Magnetospirillum sp. XM-1: one gene and its partner. The main gene of each other region encodes a partner of the protein of the gene in region 2 in a complex. Links are inferred from orthologs where the notes say so. Each region holds a gene or a part of one and is shown on either strand. Other genes may lie near its edges. The genes, in order: tsaE and tsaD.

Region 1 (11,304 bases), 280 kb from region 2 along the record:
GGACGGCCTGGGCGCCGGTCTGCTTGCAGGCATCGACGATCTTGTCGACCACCAGATAGGACTGGGCCGAGGCCGCCGGGCCGATATGCACGGCCTCGTCGGCCATGGAGACGTGAAGGGCGTCCTTGTCGGCGTCGGAATAGACCGCCACCGTCTTGATGCCCATCTTGCGCGCGGTCTTGATGACGCGGCAGGCGATTTCGCCGCGGTTGGCGATCAGAATCTTGGAAAACATGCGATCGTCCCCCTTACAGCGGAATGTTGCCGTGCTTGCGCCACGGATTCTTGACGTCCTTGTCCTTCAGCATGGCCAGCGAGCGGCAGATGCGCTTCCTGGTGTTGCGGGGCATGATGACGTCGTCGATGAAGCCGCGATGGCCGGCGATGAAGGGATTGGCGAACTTCTGGCGGTATTCCTCGGTGCGCGCTGCGATCTTCTCGGCATCGCCGATATCGCTGCGGAAGATGATCTCCACCGCACCCTTGGGGCCCATCACCGCGATCTCGGCGGTCGGCCAGGCGAAGTTGACGTCGCCGCGCAGGTGCTTGGAGCTCATCACGTCATAGGCGCCGCCATAGGCCTTGCGGGTGATGACGGTGATCTTGGGCACCGTGCATTCGGCATAGGCGTAGAGCAGCTTGGCGCCGTGCTTGATGATGCCGCCGTATTCCTGGGAAGTGCCGGGCAGGAAGCCGGGCACGTCGACGAAGGTCACCAGCGGAATGTTGAAGGCGTCGCAGAAGCGCACGAAGCGGGCGCCCTTGATGGAGGACGAGATGTCCAGGCAGCCGGCCAGAACCATGGGCTGGTTGGCGACGATGCCCACCGTGCGGCCTTCCATGCGGGCGAAGCCGACGATGATGTTGCCGGCATAGCCGGGCTGCACCTCGAAGAAGTCGCCCTCGTCCACGACCTTGAGGATCAGCTCCTTCATGTCGTAGGGCTTGTTGGGATTGTCGGGGATCAGGGTGTCGAGGCTGGTCTCGATGCGGTCGGGCCCGTCATTGGTGGGGCGCACCGGGGGCTTCTCGCGGTTGGAGCTGGGCAGGAAGTCCATGAAGCGGCGCAGCTGCAGCAGCGCCTCCACGTCGTTCTCGAAGGCCAGATCGGCGACGCCCGACTTGGTGGAGTGGGTCATGGCGCCGCCCAGTTCCTCGGCGGTCACCGTCTCGTGGGTGACGGTCTTGACCACGTCCGGGCCGGTCACGAACATGTACGAGCTGTCCTTGACCATGAAGATGTAGTCGGTCATGGCCGGGCTGTACACGGCGCCGCCGGCGCACGGGCCCATGATCATGGAGATCTGGGGCACCACGCCGGATGCCATGACGTTGCGCTGGAACACCTCGGCATAGCCGGCCAGCGACGCGACGCCTTCCTGGATGCGGGCGCCGCCCGAATCGTTGAGGCCGATCACCGGGGCGCCGACCTGCACCGCCTTGTCCATGATCTTGCAGATCTTCTCGGCGTGGGCTTCCGACAGCGAGCCGCCGAACACGGTGAAGTCCTGGGAGAAGACGAAGACCAGACGGCCGTTGATGGTGCCGTAGCCGGTGACCACGCCGTCGCCGGGGATCATGTTGTCTTCGGAATCCATGCCGAAATCGGTGCAGCGATGCTCCTTGAACATGTCCCATTCCTCGAAGGAATCGGGGTCGAGGAGAAGCTCGATACGCTCACGCGCGGTGAGCTTGCCGCGCTTGTGCTGAGCGGCGATGCGCTTCTCGCCGCCGCCCATACGGGCGCCTTCCCTCTTTTCCTCGAGCTGCTGAATGATTTCGTGCATGGACGCGGGCCTCCGGCGGGCAGAGTGACATTGGCGTCGGGTGTATTCGCAAAGCCCCATGGGTGGCAACAGGAGTCGCGGGGAAAAGGGCGGTGTTGCGAAGGTCTTCGCAACACGGCCCTGTAAAGTTGCTAAGGTTGCGAAGATCGGCGGGGGCGGTTATAACCTATGGTCATGAACAAGAAACTGTTTCTCGGCTACAAGCTCCGGCGGCTGCGCGACGGCAAGAAGCTGTCCCAGGCGGCGCTGGCCGCGCTGCTGGAGGTGTCGCCCAGCTATCTCAACCAGATCGAAAACAACCAGCGTCCGCTGACCGTGCCGGTGCTGCTGCGCATCGCCAAGGTCTTGGACGTGGACCTCGCCACCCTGGTGGAGGACGAGGAATCCCGTCTGGTCGCCGACCTGCGCGAGGCGCTGAACGATCCGGTGTTCGGCTCGGGCTCCATCGGCCTGTCGGAGCTCAGGAACGCGGCGTCGGCCTCGCCCGAGCTGGCGAAACGGGTGCTGACGCTCTACCAGACCTTCCGCCAGCTGGACGAGCGCATGCAGTCGCTGACCGAGAACCTGTCCTCGGCCACGGGGGAAGAGCGGGGCGGCCATGCCCACTTCCCCTACGAGGAGGTCCGCGACTTCTTCTACTACTGCAACAACTACTTCGGCAGCCTGGACGAGGCCGCCGAGGCGCTGGTCGAGGCCGAGGGCTTCCGCCTGGGCCAGATGCACAACGACCTGGTGGCCTATCTCGAGAACCGCCACGGCGTGCGGGTGCGTATCGTCGCCGAGGACGACACGGCGGGCATGCGCACCTTCGAGCCCGGCGCGGGCTCGCTGTCGCTGTCGGCGCTGCTGTCGGTGCCCAGCCGCACCTTCCAGCTGGCCCATCAGGTGGCGCTCTTGGCCTATCACGAACTGATCGAGGAGGTGGTGGCCGGCGCCAAGCTGTCGTCGGACGACGCGCGCTCCATCTGCCGGGTCGGGCTGGCCAATTACTTCGCCGGCGCCCTGGTGATGCCCTACATGGCCTTCGCCAACCAGGCCAAGCTGCTGCGCCACGACATCGAGCAGCTGCAAAGCCGCTTCGGCGCCAGCTTCGAGCAGGTGGCCCATCGCCTGTCCACCCTGCAGCGCCCCGGCGCGCGCGGCGTGCCGTTCTACTTCGTCCGCGTCGATATGGCCGGCAACATCACCAAGCGGCATTCGGCGACGCGCTTCCACTTCACCCGCTTCGGCGGGGCCTGCCCCTTGTGGAACGTGCACGAGGCCTTCGCCCGGCCGGGCAAGATCCTGGTGCAGCTGGCCCGCATGCCCGATTCCATCTCCTATATCTGCGTGGCCCGCACGGTATCGAAGCGCGGCGGCTCGTTCCTGCGACCCGACCGCCATTTCGCCGTGGGCCTGGGCTGCGAGACGGCTTACGCCGCCGACGTGGTCTATTCCGCCGGCCTGGACCTCGCCTCGGAACAGGCGGCGGTGCCCATCGGCGTCAACTGCCGCATCTGCGAGCGCGACGATTGCCGCCAGCGGGCCTTTCCGCCCATCGGCAGCCATATCAGCGTGGACGAGAACAACCGCTCCTTCGTGCCGTACCTGTTCGCGTGACGCGAGGCGCGGTGAAGGCCGAAGCCTTCACCGCGACACTCATTTATTTCCCGTTCTGCGTGGTCAGCGCACCGACCGCCGCGCCGGCCGCGCCGCCCAGCAGGGCCGCGCCGATGACCGGGCCGCCGGCGATATAGGCGATGCCGGCGCCGCCCGCCGCGCCGATGGCGCCGCCCGACAGCGCGCGCTGCGCCTGGGTGTTCATGTTCGAGCAGGCCGAAGTGCCGAGCAGGGCAACGCACAGCAGCGCTACGGTCGCGATCTTCTTCGTAATCATTGCGGCCTCCTGTGCCTCAATTCCGATACTGCGAGTATAGCCGGGGTCCTGTGACATGGCCTGAGACCATGCCGTGACAAGGCTGTGACAGGAGGCGCCTCAACGTGGCGTCTTCAGCACCGCGAAGGGCGAGTCCGAGGGCTTTTCCGGCCGCGCCTTGCGCCGGGGTTTTTTGCCTGTCCTGAACCCTTCCTCTGAGCGGACATAGCCCAGGGCTTCGAGCGCTTTTTCCGTGGCGTCGATGCCAAGGCCCAAGGCCGAGTGCATCTCGTGGTCGGGCTGGAAGGGGCCGTGATGGGCGAAAGCGCGGGCCAGGGCGGCGAAGCGCTCGAGCACGTCGCGGCGGATGGCGACCTTGCCCAGGACGCCATAGCCCACCGCCTCGTAGAAGGCGGGCGGCGCGCCGTCGGCTGTCATCACCGCCGGGCGGGGGCCGGGAATGTCGGGGGCGGCACGCTCCGCGTGGACGCTCCACAGCAGGGCGCGCAAGGCTTGCGCCTTGGGCTTCAGAAGAGCGGGGATGTACAGGCCGTGCCGCCCGACCCGGATGTCGAGGCGCGCCAGCGCCAGGGAATCCTCCTTGGACAGCGAGCGGACCAGGGATGCGTCGGCCGGCATGGAACCCAGCCCCTCGGCCAACTGGTGGGCCAGTCCCCGCGCCGCACCCGCCAGCGGCGCGCCGGCCAGGCGGAACAGCGAGGGCAGGCGGGCGGCCAGCCAGATCCCGGTCACCTCGCCCAGCTTCTTGCGCAGGCGCTCGCGCCCCTTGGGCGGCAGCAGGTCGCCCAGCGGCGCCTCCACCTGGGGATGCAGGGCATCGGCGCCGGGACCAAGGCGGGCCAGGACCTCGCCGCGCCACGCCACGCCGCCCGGCCCCAGGTCGAAGGCCTCGGGCGGGTCGGCCAGGGCCGCCGCCAGCCGGCGCTCCACCTCAGGCCCCAGGGCGCGCATGGCGGCGGCCTGCATGGTCCGCGCCGCAGCATTCGTCTCCGCCGTGTCGGCCTCGAAGCAAAAGCCCTTGAGGCGTCCCACATACTCGCCCTCCACCCGAACCTCGCCGCCCGGCCCGATCTCGGACTCCATGACGCCGTCGTCGCGCATGCGCCGCACCAGAACGGCGGTGCGCTTGTCCACGAAGCGGTTGGTGAGGCGCTGGTGCAGCGCGTCGGACAGGCGGTCCTCGACGCCCCGCGTCACCTCCTGCCAATGGGCCGAATCCGCCACCCAGTCGGTCCGATGCGACACATAGGTCCAGGTGCGGATGTTGGCGATGCGTTGGACGATGGCGTCCAGCTCGCCGTCGGTGCGGTCGATGCGCTTGATGTTTTCGGCCAGCCAGTCGGTGGGCAGCCTGCCCCTGGGCGCGGCCAGATGGCGGAACAGGCGGCCCAGCAGGCGGGTGTGGGATTCGTCCATCACCTTGCGGAAATCAGGGACGCGGCAGACCTCCCACAGCAGCTTCACCCGCTCGGGGTGGTTGGCGAGGCGGACGACCTCCTCGTCCTGGGCCAGCGCGGCCAGCGCCAGCTGGTCGTCGGCATCCCTGGCGCGCAGCAGCCCAGGCTTGTCCGGCGGCCGGTCCAGGCTGGCCAGCAAAGCGGGGACCGAGGCGAAGCGCAGGTCTGAATTGCGCCAGAACAGGGTCTTCAGGGGATCGAAGCGGTGGGTCTCCACCTGTTCGGCGATTTCCGGCGCGATGGTCCCGGCATCCAGCGTGGTGCCGAAGGTGCCGTCGTTCATGTGCCGCCCGGCGCGCCCGGCGATCTGGGCGATCTCGGTGGGTTCCAGCGGGCGCGGTGCGCGGCCGTCGAATTTGCGAAGGGCGGCGAAGGCCACATGGTCCACGTCCATGTTCAGCCCCATGCCGATGGCGTCGGTGGCGACGATGTAATCCACCTCGCCCGCCTGGTACATGCCCACCTGGGCGTTGCGGGTACGGGGGGAAAGCGCGCCCAGCACCACCGCCGCGCCGCCTCTGCTTCGCCGGACGAACTCGGCCATGGAATAGACCTCGGCGGCCGAGAACGCCACCAGCACCGAACGTGGCGGCAGGCGGCCCAGCTTCTTGGCCCCCACATGGGTCAGTTGGGAAAAGCGCGGCCGGCTCATGAACTCGACACCCGGCACCAGCCGGCGGATCAGCGGCTTGATGGTCTCGGCGCCCAGGAACAGCGTCTCGGATTCGCCCCGGGCATGCAGCAGGCGGTCGGTGAAGATGTGGCCGCGCTCAGGGTCGGCGCAGAGCTGGATCTCGTCCACGGCCAGGAAGGCGACGCGGCGGTCCAGCGGCATGGATTCCACCGTGCAGACCAGCCAGCGCGGGTGCGGCGGGACGATCTTCTCCTCGCCGGTGATCAGCGCCACCTGGGCCGCGCCCTTGAGCCGCACGATGCGGTCGTAGTTTTCGCGCGCCAAAAGGCGCAGCGGAAAGCCGATCATGCCGCTGGCATGGGCCAGCATGCGCTCCATGGCGAAATGGGTCTTGCCGGTATTGGTGGGGCCGAGAACGGCGAGAATGCGGGTCATGACTCGAATCGGTCTTGCAATGGGCCGCCGGTTGCTCTTATGGTCCGCGCCGGGAGATCGGCATGGACGGACCCGTCGCCAACCCGGTCAGGTCCGGAAGGAAGCAGCCGTAACGATTTCCGGTCCGGGTCGTGTCCGGTCTCCCACCCTCTCTCCACATAATCAGTTTGTCATCCCGAGCAATGCGAGGGATCTCATTCTGGTCTGCTGTTTCCGAACTGGCTGGATCGCGACAGACTCAGATTCCTCGGCTTTGCCTCGGAATGACAGGCGGTATCTCAGCCCGCCTCGGCCGCGTCCGTGCCGGCGGCGACGATGATGTCGCCGAATTCGCGCAGGAACACCGAGCCCTTGACCGTGCGCTGGATCAGCACCGAGCGGCGGTCCTGGTCGTCCACCTTGCGCTTGACCAGGCCGAACTCGGTCAGCCTGTCCAGCGCGCGGGTGATGGCCGGCTTGGAGATGTTGAGCGTGGTCGCCAGGCCGCGCACCGTGTGGGGCGGGGGCGTGAGATAGACGGTCAGCAGCAGCGCCATCTGGCGGGCCGACAGGTCGGGGGCGTCGCGCCGGACGCTTTCGACGATGGCTCCGCGCCAGAGGTCGAGAGCTTGCACCGGTTTCAGGGTAACGCCCATCAATCCACTCATTCGTTGCGACGACGAAATCTTTTAGCCGAGGCGGGGCCGGGGGGCAATGGGCCAAATGACCCCCAACCGAATTGTCATACCCGTGGAGGCAAGAGCAGGCGCTCGACCTCGGGCAGGGCCTCGGGCGTTCCCACGTGGTACCACTTGCCGTCGTGGACCAGTCCGAACAGGCGTTTGGCCGCCGCCGCCCGGTCGTAGAGGACGTTCAGCGAGAACTTGCCCTCGGGCGCGCCCTCGAACAGGCGGTGGTGCAGCACCTGCACGCCGGAGAACAGGTAGGGGGCGGTTGGCGCCTCGCCCCGGCGGTGGGGCACGTCGGCGGCGTCCAGCGAGAAGTCGCCCTTGCCCTCGTAGCCCACGGCGTCCCCGACTTTCTGCAGCAGCAGCAGGGCGTCCATGCGGTCCGGGTCCCACATGCGGGCCAGGCGGGCCAGCGCCGGCATTTCGCCGTCGGTCCAGATGATGTCGCTGTTGACCACGAAGAACGAGGAATGGCCCAGGTGGGGCAGGGCTTTGGCCACGCCGCCGCCGGTTTCCAGCAGCTCCGGCTCGTGCGAGAGCGTGATGTCGCCCCGTCCGGCCAGATGCTCGGCCACCTTGTCGGCCAGCCAGTGGGTGTTGACCACGATGTCGTCGATGCCGGCGCGGGCCACATGGTCCAGCGCCCGGTCCAGCATGGTGCGTCCCGCCACCTTGACCAGCGGTTTGGGTGTGGTGAGCGTGATCGGCCGCATGCGCAGGCCCAATCCCGCCGCCAGCACCATAGCGTGGGTGATGTGGGCGCTCATGGCTTGGATTCCTGGGGGCTGGGCACTCCCCGGGCTTCCTTCGGCATGTGGCGGTCGAGCCATCGGGTCAGCTCCGCCAGCACCGGATGCCGGCACGCCCCCTCCAGCAGGCGCCAGACGCGGGGGATGTGGACCAGATAGCCGGGCTTGCCGTCGCGCTTGCACAGCCGGGTGAAGATGCCGATCACCTTGGCGTGGCGCTGCGCCGCCATCACCGCCCACGACGCCTCGAACACGGCGCGGTCGATGTTGGGGAAGCGCTTGAGGAAGCGGCCCTTCATGATCTCGATCATCACCGGGTCGATGTCGCGGCGCGCATCCTCCAGCAGGCTCATCAGGTCGTAGGTGAGTGGCCCGATCACCGCGTCCTGGAAGTCCAGCAACCCGCAGGCGGCGAGGCCGGGCCGGTCCAGCAGCATCAGATTGTCCACGTGGAAGTCGCGCAGCACCAATGTGTCGGGGACCATGCGGGCGACGGGGAACAGCCGCTGCCAGATCGCCACGTATTCGGCCCGCGCCTCGGCGTCGGTATCCTTGCCGGCCATGGCGGGCATGTACCAGTCGGTGAGCAGGCAGGCCTCGGTCAGCAGCTTCTCGTCGTCATAGGGGGGCGTGCCGGGCAGGGGCGCGTCGGGCCGCGCCGCGATCTCGGCCAGCACGTCGGTGGCCAGCGCGTACAGCGCCGCCTCGTCATGGCCGCCTTCCAGCAGGCGGGTATAGGTGCCGTCGCCCAGGTCTTCCAGCAGCAACAGGCCGTTCTCCTCGTCCACCGCCAGCAGTTCGGGGGCCGACAGGCCCAGCGCCTTCAAGTGCCGCGCGATGCGCACGAAGGGCCGCACGTCCTCCTTTGGCGGCGGGGCGTCCATCATCACCGCCGGGCGGCCGTCTCGCACCAGCCGGTCGTAATGGCGGAAACTGGCGTCGCCGGCCAGCCGGCCGCGCTGGGCCGTCCCCCATCCGGCCTTGGTCAGGAAGGAGCGGATCAAATCCTCGCGGTCACTCATGCAGGAAATCTCCAAGACGCTCGGCCCAGGGGCCATAGGCGGTCAGGGTGGCGTGGCGGCCCAGCCCGGCCTCACCCTGTTGCAGCGAAACGTCCAGGCGTTTGCGCGGCAGATGCGGCCCCAGGCGGTCCGGCCATTCGATCAGGCTGATACCCTCGGCGAAGGCCTCCTCGATGTCCAGTTCCAGGGCGTCGTCGGGCTTCTCCAGGCGATAGAGGTCGAAATGCCAGACCAGCCCCGCCTCCGCGTCGTATTGCTGCACCAGGGTGAAGGTGGGGCTGGGCACCTCCTCGTCGTCCTCGGTCAGCGCCCGGATCAGGGCGCGGGCCAGGGTGCTCTTGCCGGTGCCCAGCGTGCCCGAAAGCGCGATCACGTCGCCCGGGCGCACCAGGGCGGCCAGCCGGCGGCCCAAGGCGATGGTGTCGGCCTCGGCCGGAAGGTCGAAGGAGATGACGAGGCTCATGCCTTGGCCCTCGGATGGGCGCCCTGGTAGACGCGGGTGAGACGGGCGGAATCCACCTCGGTGTAGCGCTGGGTGGTGGACAGCGAGGAATGGCCCAGCAATTCCTGGATGGTCCGCAAATCCCCGCCGCCGGCCAGCAGATGGGTGGCGAAGGAATGGCGCAGCGCGTGCGGCGTGGCGGTGTCGGGCAGGCCCATCAAGAGGCGCAGGCGGCGCATCTGGCGCTGCACCACGCCGGGATTGAGCGGGCCGCCGCGCGCGCCCAGGAACAGCGGCATGTCGGGATCGGCGGGATAGGGCAGGCGCTTCAGGTAATCGGCGATGGCATCCCGGACCACCGGCAGGACGGGCACCACGCGCTGCTTGTTGCCCTTGCCGGTGATCACCATGGTGTCGCCCCGGGGCAGGTCGCAGCGCAGGAGCGACAGGGCCTCACCCAGGCGCAGCCCGGCGCCGTAGAGCAGGGTGAACAGCGCCACGTCGCGGGCCGCCAGCCAGGGCTCGTCATGCAGCTCGCCGGCGCTGGCCAAGGCTTCCAGCGCCTCGTCGGGGGCCAGCGGCTTCGGCACCGATTTGGGCGGGCGCGGCGACTTCACCGCAGTGATGGCCGGGTTGTGGACCAGCCCATGGCGGTCGAGGAACTTGAAGAAGCCGCGCAGCGTGCTCATCAGCCGGGCCAGGGAGGAACGCCCCAGCCCGTCCTCGGTGCGCCGCGCGAGAAAGGCGCGGAAATCCCCCGCTCCCAGCCCGGTCAGGGCGGCCAGATCGGGCTCGGCCCCCAGATGCGCGGTCAGGAAGGACAGAAAGGCGGCCAGATCGCGGCCATAGCCGTCCAGCGTATGGCCCGAGGCGCGCTTTTCCGCCCCCAGCCACTGCTTCCATGACTCCACCGCGCGGGCGAGGTCGGCCTTGGCCGCGAAATGGATGGGGGTCGGCGGCATGGCCCGTGACGGGTTACGGCGCGGGAATCAGCGCGGTCCACAAGGGATCGCTGCCGAACATGTTCTGCCCCTCGGTGCCGCGCTGGCAGAACCACCACAGCAGCACCAGGCCGCCGATCACCGGAATCAGGATGATCAGGAACCACCAGCCCGACTTGCCCAGATCGTGCAGCCGGCGGACCGACACCGCCAGCGAGGGCACGAACAGGCCGATCATCAGGATGGCGGGCAACACCGACAGCACGCCCAGCGAAGCGCCGGCGACCACCGAGGCGATCATGCTGAGGATGATGTTGAACAGGGCGAAGAACCAGTATTCCGAGCGCGAGGCGCGGCCCTGGAAGGTGGCGTACTTGCCGATGCAGGTCTTTACCGCGGTCATGAAATCCATGCGAACCCCCACTCGCTAGACAGCTACCCCACGAATCGCCGCACCGAGCCTTCGACCACGCGGGCCAGGAAGGTGATCAGTTCGGTGGCCTGGCCGGCGTGGAAGGTGCGCCCGTGGCGCGAGCCCAGCGCCATCGCTCCCTCGGGTGACCGCCCGCCCGGCGACAGGCGGACCACGGCCGAGGATTGCACCAGGCCGGCGCCGCCGGCGAACAGGGCGGGGTCGCCCGGCATCTCCTCGGTCAGCGCGCAGTCGCGGTCGGCGCCGCCCATGATCTGGGCGACGGTGCCCACGGCCAAGGTGAGGATGCCGGGCGCCATCAGTTCGGGCAGCGCTTCCTCGGTCTTCTCGAAGCACAGCGTTGCCACGTCCACGTCCAGCAGGGCCGGCAGGTCGTCGGACACCGCCTCCACCAGTTCGGCCATGTTCTCGGCGCCCAGGATGGACAGCACGGCGCGATGGGTGCGGGTCTGGATGGACATGTTGGAGCGCGACGTGTGGATCAGGTGCTCGGCGGCGCCCCGGACCCGCTCCACCTCGTCTCTGAGGCGTTCGATCATGAACACCTGCATGTCCAGCACGCCGTCGTCCTCGGCCCAGCGCGACGGGGGCGACAGCGACAGCAGCAGGTCGGGGTGGCGGACCAGGAAGTCGGGATGAGCCTGCAGGAATGCCATGACCTGCCGTTCGTCGGGCAGCGGCAGATGCAACGCGGCGTCGTCGCGCTTGCGCGCCATAACCAATATCCCTTCCCTGGTTCTCCCTTGTTCCGTAGCTTATGCACGCCATGTCCGCCACTTCAACCCCCTCCCTGTTCAATCCAGGTCAGCGCGTCGCCGTGATGCTGCCCCTGCCCTTGGGCGGAGCCTACGATTACGCCG
Region 2 (11,198 bases):
TCCAGGACGGCGACATCTTCCACTTCCGCTTCAACGTATGATGTGAGAAGCGGGGCGAAAGCCCCGCGTCTCTTCGCTATCCGAGAAAAGCCGCGCCCGCCAGACTCAGGCCGCCCAGCAGATGGATGGCCAGCGTGATGCGGATGGCGGCCAGCTGGCCCGAGCGGCCGCCGGCCATCAGGGGCGTGGCGGCCAGGGCGGCCAGCATGGCCAGCAAGGGCGGCGCCACCGCCCAGGGCGGCAATTGGGACAGCCAGCCCAAGGCCAGCATCAGGGCCGAGGCCACCGCCTGCACCGAAAGATAAAGCGACGGCGCCCCCTTGGCGCCTAAGCGCACCACCAGGGTGCGTTTGCCCGCCTGGGCATCGGCGGCCAGGTCGGGCACCTCGTTGACGATCAGGATGGCGGCGGTCCAGGCGCCGACGATGGCCGAGCACAGCACCGCCTCCAGCCCGAACGTGCCGCTTTGCAGCCAGAAGCAGGCGGCCACCGGCAGGCCGAAGGCCAGCGCCACCGCCGCCTCGCCCAGGCCGCGCGACGCCAGGCTGAAGGGCGGCAGGGAATAGGCGACCGCCAGCCCGCCGCCCACCAGACCGAACCACAGCACCCATTCGCCCTTGGTCAGGCTGAGGATGCCGCCCAGAACGCCGGCGGCCAGCAGCAGGACCACGCCCCACGCCGCCATGGCCCGAAGGCCGAGCCGTCCCTCCTGGATGAAGCGCGAACCGCCGGTGAAGGGGGAAATGCGGTCCTGGTTGACGCGGTCGGCGCCGTTGAGCTCGTCGCCCACGTCGTTGATCACGTTGGCCCCGGCATGCAGGCAGGCCATGCCCGCCGCCGCCAGGCCCAGGGCCAGGGTATCGAGGGCATGGGCGCGGTGAACGCCCCAGCAGGTTCCCACCAGCACCGGAACCAGGGCGGCGGGCAGGAACATGGGGCGGGTGGCGAGAAACAGGGTTCGGGGCAGGGCCGGGGGCAGATTGGGCATGGCCTCAGACTGCCCTTGCGGGGAACCGCTCGCGTTGACGCGGGTCAAGAACGCGGCTTCCCGATGCCCCGATGGTATAGACGGGAGTCCACCCGATTGTTCCGCGGCGGGCAACGGGCGTAGAGTCCCGCCTTCATGATTGGCGACGCAGTCTTTGGGGGACGCGATGCCGGACAGAATACGCGGTTTCCAGACGTTGATTCATGTCTCGCTGGGCCTCGGCGCCGTGGCGTCGCTGCTCGAGGTCGGCCAGTTGGACACCAACGCCGACGCCAGCTTCGTCATCGTCGTCCAGGCGGCCACCATGGCGGCCTTGGCGTTCTTCACCCACCTGATCACCCATCATGGCGGCCATTGGGCCCGCTGGGCCTGCGCCATCCTGTGGTGCGTCGGACTGCCCTTCCTGATGATGGCCCTGATGCTGGCCTACCGCGCCGACGCGCTGGTCGGCGGCCTGCTGGCCGCCCAGGCGCTGGTCCAGGGCGCGGCGATAGCCCTGCTGTTCACCGAGGACGCCGGAAACTGGTTCGAGGCCTGATGTTGTGATACCAGTGAGGCATGGGGAGGACGCGACTCCATGCGTGATCTGGTTGCCCGGGTGATGGATTCCCGATTGGCCGACCTGCTGGCCCGGTGGCGGCAGGGCGGAATGGACGAGGACGACCCGGCGGCGCGGTTCGCCGGGCATGCCGACCACCTGCTGGTCATCGAGGCCGAGGACGGCGCCAACCGCTACGCCCATTATGGCAAGGCCTTCGCCGATTGCTTCGGCAACGACCTCACCGGCCAGGTCATCCACCTGCTGCCGCCCGACATCCTGCCCGCCGACCGCCGGTTCATGCTGGAATTCGAATACGGCTTCGTGCGGCGCAGCGGCCGGCCCCTGTGGCGCTCCTACACCGCCTTGTTCGGCCGGGACCTGCCCCAGACCTGGCAGCGTCTGGTGCTGCCCGCCGGTAAGGGGCGGCTGGTGGTGGGGGCTTATCCAGTAGCGGATTACGCCCCCGACGACGACGGGGCGGCGCTGCTGCGTCTGGTCATCGACCGGGTGCCGGTGGTGCTGGGAGACGATGGCGGCGTCGAGGACATGGCCCTGTCGCTGGGGGCCTTCTGCGACACCAGCCGGCACGCCGCCGAGCTGGAGGAGCTGGCCAGCCGCGATTCGCTCACCGGCGTGGCCAACCGCCGCCATTTCGAGCATCTGGCCGGGCTGGAACTGGACCACGCCCGGCGCATGGGCCGCTCCTTCGCCCTGCTGGCCCTCGACATCGACCATTTCAAGCGGATCAACGACACCTGGGGCCACGCCGCCGGCGACGAGGCGCTGAAAGCCTTCACCAACGCCTGCCGCGTGGGCTTGCGCGAATACGACATCCTGGGCCGTGTCGGCGGCGAGGAATTCGCCGTTGCCCTGCCCAACACCGGCCTGGACGGGGCCCGGGTCATCGCCGAGCGCCTGCGGGCCGCCGTGGCGGAACTGCTGGTCCACCCGGCCAAGGGCCAGTTCTTCGACCTGACGGTCAGCATCGGCGTCGCCCAGCTGCGCGAGACCGACACGAACGTCGCCAGCCTGCTGCAGCGGGCCGATCAGGCGCTGTATCGCGCCAAGCACGGCGGACGCAACCGGGTGGTGACGCAAGAGTAGTCACCCGCCGTAGCGGATCTCCACCACCTCGATCATTTCGATTCCGGAAGGGGTCCGCACCGGCACGGAATCGCCCTCGAACGCCTTCAGAAGCGCGCGCGCCACCGGCGAGATCCAGCTGATCAGGCCCTGTTCCAGATCGGCCTCGTCGATGCCGACGATGGTGATGGTGATCTCCTCGTCCCTTGCGTTGGCATAGGTGACGGTGGCGCCGAAGAACACCTGGTCGCGCTTCTTCTGCTGCTCGGGGTCGACCACATGGGCGGATTCGATCCGCTTGGTGAGGAAGCGGATGCGGCGGTCGATCTCGCGCAGGCGCTTCTTGCCATAGAGGTAGTCGCCGTTCTCCGAGCGGTCGCCATTGCCCGCCGCCCACGACACCACCTCGACCACCTTGGGCCGCTCCACCTTGAGCAGCTGGGCCAGTTCGGCCTTCAGCGCATCGAAGCCCTGGGGCCGCATGTAGTTCTTCGATCCCGGCGGCAGGCCCTTGGGCGTGTCCTCCAGCTCGTCGTCGCCGTCGCTTTCCTTGGTGAAGGCCTTGCTCACGCCTTGGCCCCTTTCTTGGCGTTCGGGTCCAGCGGCCAGCGCGGACGCGGCGCGAAATCCAGACCGTCGCTTTGGCCCAGCCGCAGCCGCTCGATCCCCGCCCAGGCGATCATGGCGGCGTTGTCGGTACACAGCTTCAAGGGCGGAGCCAGGAATTCCAGGCCCGTTTCGGCCCCGATTCGAACCAGAACCTGGCGCAGCGCGGTATTGGCAGCGACGCCGCCGGCCACCACCAGATGGCGGGTGGCGGGAAAGCGCGCCTTCATCTCGCGCACGCCGCGGCGCACCCTATCGGCCATGGAATCGGCCACCGCGTCCTGGAAGGCGCGGGCCACGTCGGCCCGGTCCTGCTCGGACAAGGGCTGGGGCAGGCTTTCGATCAGCAGGCGGGCGGCGTTCTTGAGGCCCGAGAAGCTGAAATCGCAGCCCGGCTTGCCCTTCATGGGGCGCGGCAGGGTGAAGCGGGCGGCATTACCCGACGCCGCCGCCTTTTCCACCGCCGGGCCGCCCGGATAGCCCAACCCGGCCATCTTGGCCACCTTGTCGAAGGCCTCGCCCGCCGCGTCGTCGATGGTGGTGCCCAGCCTTGTGTACTTGCCCACCCCTTCCACCGCCAGCAGCTGGCAATGCCCGCCCGAGGCCAGCAGCAGCAGATAGGGAAAGGGAATGTCATGGGTGAGGCGCGGCGTCAGCGCATGGCCTTCCAGGTGGTTGACCGCCAGGAAGGGCTTGCCCGATGCCAAGGCGATGGCCTTGCCGGTCATCACGCCGACGATCACGCCGCCGATCAGGCCGGGGCCGCCGGTGGCCGCCACCGCATCGAGGTCGGAAAAGCCCACTCCGGCCCGGCGCATGGCCTCGGCCACCAGCCGGTCCATATGGGCGAGGTGCGATCGGGCGGCGATTTCCGGCACCACGCCGCCGAACGGACGGTGCTCGTCCAGCTGCGACAGCACCACCTCGCCCAGGATCTCCCGCTCGCCGCTGACGATTGCGGCGGCGGTCTCGTCGCACGAACTTTCGATACCCAAAACAAGCAAGACGTAAATCCCTTTGCAGAGCGGCGTCCGACTTACTACAACAACCACACCATGACCGCAAAACTTCCCATTCTCCGCATCGGCACCCGTGGTTCCCCCCTGGCCCTGGCCCAGACCCACGAGACCCGCGACCGCCTCGCCGCCGCCTGGCCCCCCCTGGGCCAGGAGGGCGCCATCGAAATCGAGGTCATCAAGACCACCGGCGACCTGGTGCAGGACCGCGCCCTGTCCGAAATCGGCGGCAAGGGCCTGTTCACCAAGGAGCTGGACGAGGCCATGCTGATGGGCCGCATCCAGCTGGCCGTCCATTCCATGAAGGACGTGCCCACCGCGCTGCCCGAAGGCATCGTGCTGCCCTGCATCCTGCCGCGCGAGGACGTGCGCGACGCCTTCATCAGCCGCAAGTACCACTCGCTGGCCGACCTGCCCCAGGGTGCCGTGGTGGGCACCTCCTCCCTGCGGCGCGGCGCCCAGCTCCTGCACCGCCGTCCCGACCTCAAGGTGGTGAACTTCCGCGGCAACGTCCAGACCCGCCTGCGCAAGCTGGACGAGGAAGTGGTGGACGCCACCATGCTGGCCATGGCCGGACTGCGGCGTCTGGGGATGGCCCAGCACGCCACCTCGGCGCTGTCCGAGGACGACATGCTGCCCGCCGTGGCGCAAGGCGCCATCGGCATCACCTGCCGCGCCGACGATTCTGCCGCCCTGAATTACCTCAAGGCGCTGAACTGCGCGGATTCCTTCGTCCGCGTCGCGGCCGAGCGGGCGTTCCTCACCCGTCTGGACGGGTCGTGCCGCACCCCCATCGCCGCCCTGGCCGAACTGGACGGCGACAAGCTGTCGTTCAGGGGCCTGATCGTCAGCCCCGACGGCACCACGGTCCACGCCACCACGCGCGCCGGCACCCGCGCCGACGCCGAAGCCATGGGCAACGACGCCGCCGAGGAACTGATCAAAGTGGCGGGACCGGGTTTCTTCGATCTGATCAAGCCGCACTGAGCCATGCGCGCTTTGGTGACCCGCCCCAAGGAGGATTCCGAAGGCGTGGCCCGCGCGCTGGCCCAACGCGGTCTCGAGGTGATGGTCGAGCCGCTGCTCGACATCGCCCCGGTGGAGGGCGCGGCAATCGACACCGCCGGCGCCCAGGGCATCCTGGTGACCAGCGCCAACGGCATCCGCGCCCTGGCCCGCCTTTATCCCGGCCGCGAGCTGCCGGTCTGGGCGGTGGGCGACGCCTCGGCCCGCGCCGCCCGCGAGATGGGCTTTTCCCAGGTCGAAAGCGCCGACGGCGACGTGGACACCCTGGCCGAGCTGGTGGCGGCCCGCGTCGAGCCTGCGGCCGGCGCCCTCTTGCACGCCGCCGGCACGGTGGTGGCCGGCGACCTGTCGGGCCGGCTGTCGGCCCTGGGCTATGAGGTCCGGCGCCAAATCCTCTATCAGGCGGTGACCGCCACCCGCCTGTCGCCGGCGCTGCTCGACGCGCTCGGCGCCGGCGGCCTGGACCTCGCCCTGTTTTTCTCTCCCCGCACGGCGCGGACCTTTGCTACCCTGGCGACGCAAGCGGGCGTACAGGGGAGTCTCGCCGCCATCGCCGCCTACGGCCTGTCGGCCAATGTATCGGCCGAACTGGCCCCGCTTCCCTGGCGGGTGCTGCGCCAGGCGTCCGAACCCACCCAGGCCGCCCTGCTGGCCGCCATCGACGACGATCTCAACCGGGGATTCAGCCCATGACGTCAGAGCCCGCATCCGAGCCCACCACCTCCGTGGAGGCGACGGCTCCGCCGCCCGGCCGCACGAAGGGCCCCCTGATCGGCGTTCTGGCCATCCTCGCCTTGGGCGCCGCCGCCTATGGGACCTTCCCCATGTGGCAGGCCCGCCTGGGGCTGCCCGCCGCCCCGACCGCCGATTCCTTCGAGATCGAGAATTTGCGGGCCGAGCTGTCGGCCGCCACCGCCCGCATCGCCCAGTTGGAGACGCGGGCCCCCGGAACGGTGGACAACACCCGCCTCGACCGCCTGGAAGAGGCGGTGAAGGCCACCCACGGCCAGGCGGGAGCCCCGGCCGGCGAAATCGAATCGCTGTCGAAACAGGTCTCGGACCTCAAGCGCAATTCCGCCGAGGCCAGCGCCGTCCTGCGTCTGGCCGAGCGCCTGGAGCAGCTGGATTTCACCGTTCGCGAGATGCAGAGCAAGCGCTCCTCGGCCGTCGCCCTGCTGCTGGCCGCCGGCCAGCTGCGCGAAGCGGTGGCGGCGGGACGGCCCTTCGAATCCGAGTGGCGCGCCGCCCGCGTGCTGGCCGGCGAGGATGGCGAGAGCCTGGGCCTGCTCGACCAGTTGAAGGATCATGCCGCCGCCGGCATCGCGCCCCGCGCCGCCCTGGTCCAGCGCTTCGACACCCTGGCCCCGGCCCTGATCCGCGCCGAGATCCTGCCCGAGGGCGAGGGCTGGTGGCGCCGCGCCGCCGACCGCCTGCTGTCGCTGGTCACCATCCGCCGCGAGGACGGCGCCGCCATCGGCGTCAACGCCGCCGCCGTGGTAGGACGCGCCCAGGCGGCGCTCTCGCGCGGCGATATGGGGGCCGCCCTTTATGAACTGGAGGCGTTCAGCCCCGGCCCGGCCGAGGCCGCCGCCGCCTGGATCGCCGAGGCCAAGGCCCGTCAGGTCGCCGACAAGGCCCTGTCCCAGCTGGCCGCCCAGGCGGTGGCCCTGGCCGGAGCGAAACCATGAGGCGGCTGCTCGTCTTCCTGGCCCTCACCGGACTGGCGGTGGCCGGCGCCGTCTGGCTGGCCGACCGGCCGGGCGAGGTGACCATCCGCTGGCAGGGCTGGCGGGTCGATACCACCGTGCCGGTGCTGCTGGCCTTCCTGGCGGTGCTGCTGGTGGCGCTGTCGGCTCTCGGCCGCCTGATCCGCGCATTGTTCGGCGCCCCCGGCCGCTGGTTCCAGTCGCGCAGCATCGGACGCCAGCGCAAGGGCTATGCCGCGCTGGCCGACGGCCTGGCCGCCGCCGCCTCGGGCGACGCGCTGCGCACCGCCCGGCTGGCGGCCAAGGCCGACAAGCTGCTGAACGACCCGGCGGTGACCGGCCTGCTGACCGCCCAGGCCGCCCAGCTCAGCGGCGACGACGACCAGATGCGCCAACGCTTCGAAGCCATGACCGGGCGCAAGGAAACCGCCTTCCTGGGCCACAAGGGCCTGGCCGAGCTGGCCCTGAAGCAGGGGGACCGCGCCGGCGCCCGCGATTCCGCGGCCAAGGCCTTCGACCTGCAGCCCGGCGCCGAGGGTCTGGCCGCCCTGCTGCTGGACCTGCAGACCGAGGCCGGCGCCTGGGCCGAGGCCGAGCAGACGCTGCGCGTCGCCAGGCGCCGCGACGCCCTGCCCGCCGCCCAGCTGGCGCGCCGCCGCGCCCTGATCCTGTTGGGCCGCGCCGAGGAGAGCCTGGCCGCCGGCAACGAAGCCCAGGCCCTCGACTGGGCGCTGGAGGCCCGCGATTCCGATCCGCTGTTCGTGCCCGCCATTTCCCTGGCCGCCCGGCTTTACGCCAAGCGCGGCAAGGGGCGCAAGGCGGCGTCGCTGCTGAAATCGGCCTTCAAGGCCACCCCCCACCCGCTGCTGACCGCCGCCTGGCGGGAGCTGGGGGCGGGCGAGGGCGCGCTCGACCGGGTGAAAAGGATGCAGGAGCTGGTCCAGGCCAATCCCGCCGCACCCGATGGTCATGTGGCCCTTGCCGAAGCCGCCCTGGCCGCCCAATTGTGGGGCCAGGCCCGCACCCATCTGCACACGGCCCTGGAACAGCGCCCGACCCGGGCCGTCTTCGACCTGCTGGCCCGCGTCGAGCGCGACGAGCGCAAGGACGAGATCGCCGCCACCGCCTGGATCGTCAAGGCCGGAACCGATTCGGTACCGGAACCGTCCTGGACCTGCGGCGGTTGCGGCCATCATAGCCCCGATTTCGCCGTAAGCTGCCCGGCCTGCGGTGCCGTCGGCCGACTGGAGTGGACATGAGCCCCTATGCCCTGATCGCCGCCGCCCTGGCGGCTCTCATCGCCTCACCCGCTTTGGCCGCCGACGGCAAGGCCATCTACGCCGCCAAGGGCTGCCAGGCCTGCCACGGTGAGAACGGCGCCAAGCCCATCGCCGGCTCGCCGGTTCTCGCCGGGCAAAGCTCGGTCTACCTGCTGCGCCAGATGAACGAGATCGCCAGCGGATTGCGCAGCTCGAACCCGGTCAAGGTTATGAAGCCGGTGATCGACAAGACCGGCCCGGACGACCGCATCGCGCTCGCCGACTGGCTGGCGGCGCAAAAGCCGGCGGAGTCCCAGAACGGCGACAAGGCCAAGGCGGAAGCGGGCGTCGAGCTGTTCGACGAGAAGGGCTGCATCGGCTGCCACGGCGCCGACGGGGCCAAGCCGCTGTCGCCGGACTATCCCTATCTGGCCGGCCAGCGCAAGGACTACCTGATGGTCCAGATCAAGGCCATCCGCGACGAGATCCGCTCGACCCGGCGCGCCCGCATGATGGCGGCCAACGTGCGCAAGCTCTCCGACGCCGAGGTGGAGCAGCTGGCCGAATTCCTTTCGCAGAACAAACGGAAATAGGCGGCCGGGATGAGCAAGCTTCCCCTTAGCTCCCTGATCCTGGGCGGCGCCCGTTCGGGCAAGTCGGCCTACGCCGAATCCCTGTTCGGCGACCAGCCCGCCCTCTACCTCGCCACCGGCCAGGCCCTGGACGGCGAGATGGCCGAGCGCATCGACCACCACCGCCGCCGCCGGGGACCGGGCTGGAGCACGCTGGAAGACCCCCTCGACCTGCCCGAGACGCTCGACAACGTCATGCGCCCCGACCGGCCGATCCTGGTGGATTGCCTGACCATGTGGCTGTCCAACCTGATGCATGCCGGCCGCGACATCGACCGCGCGGTGGACCGGCTGTGCGAGGTGCTGGCCGCCCCCGCCGGGCCGGTGGTGATGGTCTCCAACGAAGTGGGCCTGGGCCTGGTGCCCGAGACCCGGATGGGCCGCGAATTCCGCGACCACCAGGGCCGGGTCAACCAGCGGGTCGCCGCCCAATGTCGCCGGGTGGTGTTCGTCGCCGCCGGCCTTCCCCTGATCCTCAAGGACGTTCCTTAACCATGCGCAAGGTTCCCGCCACCATCGTCACCGGCTTCCTGGGGGCCGGCAAGACCACCCTGGTCCGCCATCTGCTGACCCACAACCAGGGAAGGCGCATCGCACTGATCGTCAACGAATTCGGCGACATCGGGGTGGACGGCGAATTGCTGGCGGCCTGCGGCGTGGCCGGCTGCACCGAGGACGACATCGTCGAGCTGGCCAATGGCTGCCTGTGCTGCACCGTGGCCGACGAGTTCCTGCCCACCATGCAGGCCCTCCTCGACCGCCCCAACCCGCCGGACCACATCGTCATCGAAACGTCCGGCCTGGCCCTGCCCAAGCCGCTGGTCAAGGCCTTCCACTGGCCGGAGATCCGCTCGCGCGTCACCGTGGACGGCGTGGTCGCCGTGGTGGACGCCCCGGCCGCCGCCGCCGGCCGCTTCGCCTCGACGCCGGAAGAGATGGCCCGGCCCGACCACGACAATCCGCTGGAAGAGGTGTTCGAGGACCAGCTGGCCTGCGCCGACCTGATCTTGCTGAACAAGTCGGACCTGATGGAGGAGGGCACGCTCTCCGCCTTCCGCGCCGAGGTCCAGGCCCGCCTGCGTCCCGGGGCCAAGACCCACCCCACCCGCATGTCGGCCATCGACCCGCTGGTGGTCCTCGGCCTGTCGGCGGCGGCCGAGGAGGATCTGGCGGCGCGCCCCTCCCACCACGACGCCGAGGACGGTCACGACCACGACGATTTCGAGAGCTTCGCGGTCAGGCTGCCCATGGTCGACGACCCGGCGGTGGTCGAGGCCCGCGCCGTTTCCGCCATCTCCGCCCACGACATCCTGCGCCTGAAAGGCTTCCTGGCGGTGACCGGCAAACCGGCCCGCCACGTGGTCCAGGCGGTCGGTACGAGGGTGGAACGATATTTCGACCGCCCGTGGAAGGTGGACGAGGAGCGCGTCGGCACCCTGGTGGTGATCGGCCGCAAGGGGCTTGACCGCGCGGCTATCGAAGCCGCGCTTCAAGGGCTCTGATGCACCTCCTCGCCGCCCAGCCCGGCACCATCTCCGATGGGAACGAGGCCGTCGACCTCGGCCAGAGCCCCGCCGACATGGTGGTGCTGTCGGCGGCCGATACCGAGCTGGCGGCCCTTTCCGCCGCCTTCGGCGCCTGGAGCGACGCGCCCTTCACCCTGCGGCTGGCCAATCTCACCCGCCTTAACCACCACATGTCGGTGGACCTTTACGTCGAGCAGGTGATCGCCAAGGCGCGGCTGGTGGTGGTGCGCCTGTTGGGTGGACGCTCCTACTGGCCCTACGGCGTCGAGCAGATCGCCAATGCCTGCCGCCGCCTTGGCGTTCCGCTCGCCCTGCTGCCCGGCGCCGACCAGCCCGATCCCGACCTTGCCGCCGATTCGACCCTTGCCCCGGAGGTGGTGGAGCGCCTGTGGGCCTACCTGCTGCATGGCGGGCCGGACAATTGCCGTTCGTTCCTGGCCCATGCCGCCGGGCTGATCGGCCACGGGGCGGAATGGCTGGAGCCCCGGCCCCTGCCCCAGGCCGGGCTTTACGGCCCCGCCGATGCCGAAGGCGAGCGCCCCCGCGCCCTGGTGGTGTTCTACCGCGCCCTGGTGCTGGCCGGCGACACCGCCCCCATCGACGCCCTGACGGCCGAGCTGCGCCGGCGGGGAATGGCGGCCTCGGCGCTATACGTCCACAGCCTGAAGGACCCTCTCAGCGCCGCGCTCACCCGCACCCTGCTGGCCGAGACGCCGCCCGACGTCATCGTCAACGCCACCGGTTTCGCCGTCTCGTCCCCGGGCAAGGCGGAAACCGGCCCCTTCGATTCCGCCGATTGCCCGGTGCTGCAGGTG

Evidence for each region.
Region 1: the proteins of tsaD (region 2) and tsaE are in contact, whole or in part, in a crystal structure (PDB 6N9A), measured with the Thermotoga maritima proteins. The link is inferred for Magnetospirillum sp. XM-1 from one-to-one orthologs. Residues at the interface, in WP_004082750.1 of Thermotoga maritima: Cys10, Asp11, Arg49, His50, Leu82, Gly84, Gly135, Gly136, Glu154, Thr155, Leu156, Asp157, Asp158, Ser159, Glu162, Asp165, Lys166, Arg169, Leu170, Tyr175, Lys213, Thr214, Leu217, Tyr218, Gln221, Arg222, Asn324; in WP_004082108.1 of Thermotoga maritima: Leu37, Gly38, Lys46, Lys57, Val59, Lys60, Ser61, Thr63, Phe64, Thr65, Leu66, Met67, Val69, Pro71, Tyr82, Arg83, Leu84, Asp86, Asp88, Phe89, Asp93, Ile128, Asp130, Glu131, Arg134.

What each region holds. Positions count from the first base shown.
Region 1 is NZ_LN997848.1:365,229-376,532, reverse strand. What follows is about bases 7,357-10,291. They hold tsaE (tRNA (adenosine(37)-N6)-threonylcarbamoyltransferase complex ATPase subunit type 1 TsaE), read right to left. Parts: upstream 9,092-10,291; coding sequence 8,621-9,091; downstream 7,357-8,620. Other genes in these bases: XM1_RS01770 (DUF805 domain-containing protein), read right to left, coding at 10,046-10,291; XM1_RS01775 (tyrosine recombinase XerC), read right to left, coding at 9,088-10,032; XM1_RS01785 (aminoglycoside phosphotransferase family protein), read right to left, coding at 7,621-8,628; XM1_RS01790 (nucleotidyltransferase family protein), read right to left, coding at 7,357-7,624. In the rest of the region: XM1_RS01825 (acetyl/propionyl/methylcrotonyl-CoA carboxylase subunit alpha), read right to left, coding at 1-235; XM1_RS01820 (acyl-CoA carboxylase subunit beta), read right to left, coding at 249-1,787; XM1_RS01815 (short-chain fatty acyl-CoA regulator family protein), read left to right, coding at 1,956-3,386; XM1_RS01810 (hypothetical protein), read right to left, coding at 3,430-3,663; XM1_RS01805 (helicase-related protein), read right to left, coding at 3,763-6,189; XM1_RS01795 (MarR family transcriptional regulator), read right to left, coding at 6,468-6,824; more of XM1_RS01790, read right to left, coding at 6,911-7,356; more of XM1_RS01770, read right to left, coding at 10,292-10,423; XM1_RS01765 (DUF484 family protein), read right to left, coding at 10,447-11,160; XM1_RS01760 (primosomal protein N'), read left to right, coding at 11,211-11,304. UniProt on the Escherichia coli protein: Required for the formation of a threonylcarbamoyl group on adenosine at position 37 (t(6)A37) in tRNAs that read codons beginning with adenine.
Region 2 is NZ_LN997848.1:648,806-660,003, forward strand. Bases 2,201-5,029 are described here. They hold tsaD (tRNA (adenosine(37)-N6)-threonylcarbamoyltransferase complex transferase subunit TsaD), read right to left. Parts: upstream 4,223-5,029; coding sequence 3,179-4,222; downstream 2,201-3,178. Other genes in these bases: XM1_RS03185 (diguanylate cyclase), read left to right, coding at 2,201-2,633; greB (transcription elongation factor GreB), read right to left, coding at 2,634-3,182; hemC (hydroxymethylbilane synthase), read left to right, coding at 4,274-5,029. Also shown: redox-regulated ATPase YchF, read left to right, coding at 1-41; XM1_RS03175 (prenyltransferase), read right to left, coding at 77-988; XM1_RS03180 (hypothetical protein), read left to right, coding at 1,155-1,526; more of XM1_RS03185, read left to right, coding at 1,566-2,200; more of hemC, read left to right, coding at 5,030-5,221; XM1_RS03205 (uroporphyrinogen-III synthase), read left to right, coding at 5,225-5,953; XM1_RS03210 (COG4223 family protein), read left to right, coding at 5,950-6,948; XM1_RS03215 (heme biosynthesis protein HemY), read left to right, coding at 6,945-8,225; XM1_RS03220 (c-type cytochrome), read left to right, coding at 8,222-8,818; cobU (bifunctional adenosylcobinamide kinase/adenosylcobinamide-phosphate guanylyltransferase), read left to right, coding at 8,828-9,349; cobalamin biosynthesis protein CobW, read left to right, coding at 9,352-10,359; cobaltochelatase subunit CobN, read left to right, coding at 10,359-11,198.